2 regions of the Streptomyces sp. NPDC056373 genome follow, and region 1 is predicted to be linked to the other one. Evidence: predicted binding sites of a transcription regulator. Region 1 holds the regulator's gene; the other holds the start of a gene.
What was found. The regulator HspR, encoded in region 1, represses chaperone genes until heat shock. The targets are predictions, from matches to a motif close to TTGAGNNNNNNNNNCTCAA.
Positions count from the first base shown of each region.

Region 2: a site for HspR is predicted at 1,937-1,955, ahead of lon (endopeptidase La). Genes of this name have one in related genera too.

Region 1 covers NZ_JBHJPX010000011.1:123,725-126,919, reverse strand. The annotation lists gene ACFCXS_RS24040 (LuxR C-terminal-related transcriptional regulator) at 1-79, opposite strand, end outside; gene ACFCXS_RS24035 (sugar ABC transporter substrate-binding protein) at 277-1,386, opposite strand; gene ACFCXS_RS24030 (heat shock protein transcriptional repressor HspR) at 1,667-2,119, opposite strand; gene dnaJ (molecular chaperone DnaJ) at 2,125-3,195, opposite strand, start outside.
Region 2 covers NZ_JBHJPX010000002.1:517,873-521,067, reverse strand. The annotation lists gene ACFCXS_RS06290 (rhomboid-like protein) at 287-1,129, shown strand; gene ACFCXS_RS06285 (GNAT family N-acetyltransferase) at 1,143-1,802, opposite strand; gene lon (endopeptidase La) at 1,978-3,195, shown strand, end outside.

The DNA of each region.
Region 1 (3,195 bases):
CCCGGGAATACACGCGATCCCCGGCCTCGCACAGCCGGTCGGCACCATGGGGATGCTCATCCGCCCCGTGCCCGGCCATCGCCCATCCCACCCCCGGTTTCGCCGTCCTGCCGCAGCGCAACTATGCGCGGCCCGGACGTGCTCCGCAACACGGCTCCCCGCGCGGCGACCACCGGAAACCACCGCTGTGCGGCGGTATCTCCGGGCTCGGTTCGTCCGGTCGCGCACCCGGCCGCGACGGAGGGCCAGGGGTGGTGAACCCGCCTGGTGGGGCGGCTACTTCAGGCCGATCGCGCGGCACGCCGCCTTGTACTCGGCCGTGCAGATGTCCGACAGCTTGTAGATGTCGTCCGCCACCACCGTGTCCTTGATGTTCTCCTTGGTGAGCGCGACCACCGGCACGAGCTGCGCCGGGATGCCCTTGTCGGTGGGGCTGTCGACCTTGTCGCGGGTGAGGGCGGCGAACTGGATGTCCCGGCCCTGGACCTTGGCGACCGCCATCTCCGCGGCGTTCTCGGCCTCCTGCGGGTAGGACTTGTACACGCTCATGTACTGCTCACCGGTGATGATCCGCTGCACCGCCGGCAGCTCCGCGTCCTGCCCGGTGATCGGCGGCAGCTCGGTCACGCCCGCGGACTCCAGCGCCTTGACGATGCCGCCCGCCATGCCGTCGTTGGCGGAGTACACCGCCGCGATGTCGCCCTTGCCGATCTTCTCGATGGCGTCGGCCATGTTGGCCTGGGCGTTCTCCGGCTTCCAGTCCTTGGTGTCGAAGGACTGCGCGATCGTCACCTTGCCGTTCAGCTCGGACATCGCGCCCGCCTTGAACTGCTTGGCGTTCGGGTCGGTGGACGAGCCGTTCATCATGACGATCTTGTCGGAGAGGCTCGCCTTCTCGCCGATGGCCTCCAGCAGGGAGCGGCCCTGGACCTCGCCGACCAGCTCGTTGTCGAAGGAGATGTAGGCGTCGATCGGGCCCTCGGCCAGCCGGTCGTAGGCGATGACCGGAATGCCGGCCTCCTTGGCCTTCTCCACGCCGCTCGCGATGGCCTTGGCGTCGACGGCGTCCAGCAGGATCACATCGACCTTGTCGTCGATCATCTGCTGCAACTGACCCGCCTGCTTGTCCGCGCTCGCCTCGGCGTTGGCGTAGTCGACGCGGCCCTTGTCGTTCGTGAGCGACTCGACCTTCCGCTTGATGATGGGGTAGTCGAAGTTCTCGTAGCGCGTGTTCGCCTTCTCCGGCAGCAGCAGTCCCACGGTGATGTCGTTGCCCTTGGCCGGGCTCGCGTCGTCACTGCTCCCCGTCGCGTTGAGCACGCCGCAGCCGGCGAGCGTGACGGACATCGTGGCCGCGGCCACGGATATGGAGATACGACGACGCATGCGGGGGCTCACTTCGCGTGTGATTCGGACGTGGGCACAGCTTTGCGGCCCATGTGACTGAAAAGCCAACGCGGACGCGCCCCCCAGCGTCAAGCGGAACCACTTAACGAGATGACAACACCACGCTCCGCAAGCGTTGTGAAGACTCTGCGGAATCACCTTCAAGTGGCGTACACCACGCGGTCACCCACGGGAGGCCCCGCGAAACCAGGGTGAGACCCGCAAAGCACGCGAAAGGGGCCGGGAGTCGACTCCCGGCCCCTTCACCCGCGTACGCGCGTCAGTCGGACTGCTGCTGCCGCTTCGGCCGCCACACCACCAGCGCGCTGGTCTGCTGCACCTCCTGGTACGGCACCAGGTCGCGGCGGTACGACGCGTGCACCGCGGCCTCGCGCTGGCGCATCGCCGCCGCCGCGCCGTCGAGCGCGTCCTGCATCTCGGCCACCCTCGCCTGGAGCGCGGCGACCTGGTTCTCCAGTTCGATGATGCGCTTGATACCGGCCAGGTTGATGCCCTCGTCCTGCGACAACTGCTGGACGGTGCGCAGCAGCTCGATGTCACGGGCCGAGTAGCGCCGGCCCCGGCCGGCGGTGCGGTCCGGGGAGACCAGACCCAGCCGGTCGTACTGGCGCAGGGTCTGCGGGTGCAGGCCGGACAGCTGGGCCGCCACCGAGATGACGTAGACCGGGGTTTCCTCGGTCAGTTCATACGGATTGCGCCGACGACCGTCCATCTGACTCATGCTCCCTTCGCGGCCTGGAACAGATCCGCCCGCGGATCCTCACCCGCGGTCGCCTCTCGGTACGCCTCGAGTGCGTCACGAGCCTTCCCCGACAGGTCCTTCGGAACACTCACCTCCACGGTGACCAGGAGGTCGCCGCGGGTGCCGTCCTTGCGGACCGCGCCCTTGCCCCGGGCGCGCATGGTACGCCCGTTGGGCGTGCCCGGCGGCAGCTTCAGGGTGACGGGCGGGCCGCCCAGGGTGGGCACCCGCACCTCGCCGCCGAGGGCCGCCTCGGCGAAGGTCACCGGGACGGTGACCGTGAGGTTGTCCTCCTTGCGGCCGAACACCGGGTGGGAGTCGACGTGCACGACCACGTAGAGGTCGCCCGCCGGCCCGCCGCGCTCGCCCGGCGCTCCCTTGCCGCGCAGCCGGATCCGCTGGCCGTCGCTGACGCCCGCGGGGATGCGCACCTGCATGGTCCGCGAGGACTTGGCCCGGCCGCTGCCCTTGCAGACCTCGCAGGCGTTCTCCGCGATCAGGCCGCGGCCCTTGCAGTCCGGGCAGGGGTCGGTCAGGGAGAAGCCGCCGCCGCTGCCCCGGGCGACCTGCCCGGTGCCGACGCAGGTCGGGCACACGCGCGGCGTGCCGTTCTTGTCGCCGGTGCCCGAACAGGCCTTGCAGGGAGACTGCGACGACATCCGCAGCGGGACGGTCGCGCCCTCGATCGCCTCGGTGAAGCTGAGCGTGACCTCGGACTCGATGTCCTGGCCGCGCCGGGGGTGCGTACGCGTCCCCGGACCGCCCGCGCCGCCGCGGTTGAACAGGCCCCCGAAAACGTCACCGAGCCCGCCGCCGAAGCCGCCGGCCCCCTGGCCGCCGCCCTGGGCGCCGCCTCCGAAGAGGTCGCCCAGGTCGAAGTTGAAGGAGCCGCCCGCGCCGCCCGGCCCCGGGCGGAAGCCACCGCCCGCGAAGAGGGCGCGCGCGTCGTCGTACTCCTTGCGCTTCTTGGGGTCGCCGAGGATGTCGTTGGCCTCGGAGATCTCCTTGAAGCGCTCCTCCGCCTTGACGTTGCCGGTGTTGGCGTC
Region 2 (3,195 bases), on a different contig from region 1:
GGTGGTGGAACGCACCGCGCCGCCTCGCGACCCGGCCGCATCGACGCCGACCGGCGCGCCCGGCGGCGATGCGCCGGGGATGCCCGGCGGGCTGCCCGGCGGCGATGCGCCGGGAATGCCGACCGGTGCGCCCGGCGCCGTCGCGCCGAGGATGCCGACCGGTGTGCCCGGTGCGCCCGGTGCCGTCGCGCCGGGGATGCCGACCGGTGTGCCCGGTGCGCCCGGTGCCGTCGCGCCGGGGATGCCGACCGGTGTGCCCGGTGCGCCCGGTGCCGTCGCGCCGAGGATGCCGACCGGTGTGCCCGGTGCGCCCGGTGCCGTCGCGCCGGGGATGCCGAGCGGTGGGCCCGGCACCGATACGACGGTGCTGCTGGACGGGGTCCCGCGGCAGCGGGGCCCGGGCGAGCGGGCGGTCGCGGGAGTACGGCAGCCGGGTCGGCAGCCCGGTCCGGCGGCGGAGCCCCGGCGACGTCCGCGCTCCTGGGCCGTGCCGGGCGGTTGGCGCCCCTGGTGGCTGCTGCCCACCCCCACCCGCACGCCGTTCACCTTCGGATACGCGCTCCTCCTCTGCCTCACCTCGCTGATCTCCGCGTATGCCGATCCGGCCCTCGTGCACGCCCTGCTCCAGGGCTCCAGCACGGATGTGACGCACCTGGTGCGCACGCCGGAGCTGGTGCTGGTCGGCAGCGCGCTGTGGGTGGCGGGCGGGGTGACCTCGCCGTTCGCCATCGCCTTCGTGCTGGTGCTGACCGCGCTGGAACGGCGGATCGGGGGCGTGCGCACGGCCGGCGTCTTCCTGCTCGGGCACGTCCTCGCCACTCTCGCGACCGAGGTCCCGGTGGGCCTGGCGGTCCTGGCCGGGCACCTACCCGACAGCTCCCTGCACCGCCTCGACTACGGCGTCAGCTTCGGCGTCGCAGCAGGGATCGGCGCCCTGGCCGGTCTGCTGCCGCTGTGGCAGCGTCTGCCGCTGCTGGCCGGGTTCGGCTGGATGCTGCTCCAGGACCTGCTCGCCTACGCCGATCCGATGACGAACTGGGGTCACCTCATCGCCCTGGCCATCGGGATCGCGACCTGGCCGCTGGTCCGGCGGTGGTACGCGACCCGCCTCGGGGGAGCCGGCGCCTGAGGCCTGTGGCCTGTCAGGGCCGGGCGGAGGCAGGCGGGTCGTGCCTCGCGCTGGTCAGTGTGGCCACCACGCCCCAGCCCAGCGCCTCGTAGAGCCCTCGCCCCGCCGGTGTCCCGGCCAGGACCCCGGTCCGTGCCCCCTGCAGGGCGGCGGTGTGCTGCAGCGTCCTCATGACGAGGCTGCCCAGCCCCCTGCGGCGGTGTTCGGGGGCGGTCTCGATCTGGTCGACGACGGCGGTCTCGCCCCTCGGTGCGACCTGGCCGCGCGCCGCAGGCGACCCGTCCGGGGCGGCCACCATCAGGCGGGTCACCCCGCCGCGCGACCACGTGCGCAGCCGGTAGCCGCCGGGGGCGTCCGGAGCGCCGTCCGCCGCCAGCGGGACGGTCATCAGGTAACCCGGCTCGGGGTCGATCCACCAGCTGTCGTCCAGCCAGCCGCAGATCACCGCCGGGTCCCGGAACGCCTTCAGCCACACGCCGTGCCCGGTCACCGCGCCGGCCACCTTGCGGACGGTCGGCTCGTCGAGGTCCTCGCCGGTGGCACCGAGCACATGCCGCGTGACGTGCCCGAACATGCCCACGTCGATGGTCCAGCCCCAGGGCTCCGTCATGGGCGGGGCTGCCCCGCGCGAGACGACCCAGCCGTCCACCCATGCCCGCACGGTTGCGTCCACGTCGTCCCCTGTAATGACTGAAGTGCCGGTTCATCTATTACGAGTGAGGAGCCTACGCGCCCTCCCGCGTCCGGTGTCGTCGGTGATCGCTGACAGCGAACAGCGGGTGGGGAACATCTCCGGCCTCCCAAGCATTGAGTCGGCATAACTCAACTTGACTGCCGAAGGGGAGATCATGGCTGCTGAGTCCACGGCGTTCACACCGCTCACCCTGCCCGTACTGCCGCTCGACGACGAGGTCGTGCTGCCCGGGATGGTGGTCCCGCTGGATCTGAGCGACTCCGAGGTCCGCGCCGCGGTGGAGGCCGCCCAGGCCGCTGCCCGTGCAACGCCCGGGAAGCCCCGGGTACTCCTGGTGCCGCGCATCGACGGGACGTACGCCGGCACCGGTGTCCTGGGCACCGTCGAACAGGTCGGCCGGCTGGCCGACGGTGATCCGGGCGCGCTGATCCGCGGCCGGGGCCGGGTGCGCATCGGCGCGGGGACCACCGGTCCGGGTGCCGCCCTCTGGGTCGAGGGGACCCGTATCGACGAGACCGTGCCCGAGCCGCTGCCGGGTCATCTCGCCGACTTGGTCAAGGAGTACAAGGCCCTCGCCACCGCCTGGCTGCGCAAGCGCGGCGCCTGGCAGGTCGTCGACCGGGTCCAGGCCATCGACGACGTCTCGGCGCTGGCCGACAACTCCGGCTACTCGCCGTTCCTGACCACCGACCAGAAGGTCGAGCTGCTGGAGACCGCCGACCCGGTGGCCCGGCTGAAGCTCGCCACCCAGCAGCTGCGCGACCACCTCGCCGAGCAGGACGTGGCCGAGTCCATCGCCAAGGACGTCCAGGAGGGCGTCGACAAGCAGCAGCGCGAGTTCCTGCTGCGGCGTCAGCTGGAAGCGGTCCGCAAGGAGCTGCGCGAGATCAACGGCGAGCAGGAGGGCGAGGAGTCCGACGACTACCGCACCCGCGTGGAGGCCGCCGACCTGCCCGAGAAGGTCCGCGAGGCCGCGCTCAAGGAGGTCGACAAGCTGGAGCGGTCCTCCGACCAGTCGCCCGAGGGCTCCTGGATCCGCACCTGGCTCGACACGGTCCTGGAGATGCCGTGGAACGAGCGCACCGAGGACGCCTACGACATCCAGGGCGCCCAGGCCGTCCTCGACGCCGAGCACTCCGGCCTGGAGGACGTGAAGGAGCGGATCACCGAGTACCTGGCGGTGCGCAAGCGGCGTACCGCCAGGGGACTGGGCGTGGTCGGCGGGCGGCGCGGCGGTGCCGTGCTCGCGCTCGTCGGGCCGCCCGGCGTCGGCAAGACCAGCCTGGGCGAGTCCGTCGCCCACGCCATGGGCCGCAAGTTCGTGCGCGTCGCCCTCGGCGGCGTCCGCGACGAGGCCGAGGTCCGCGGCCAC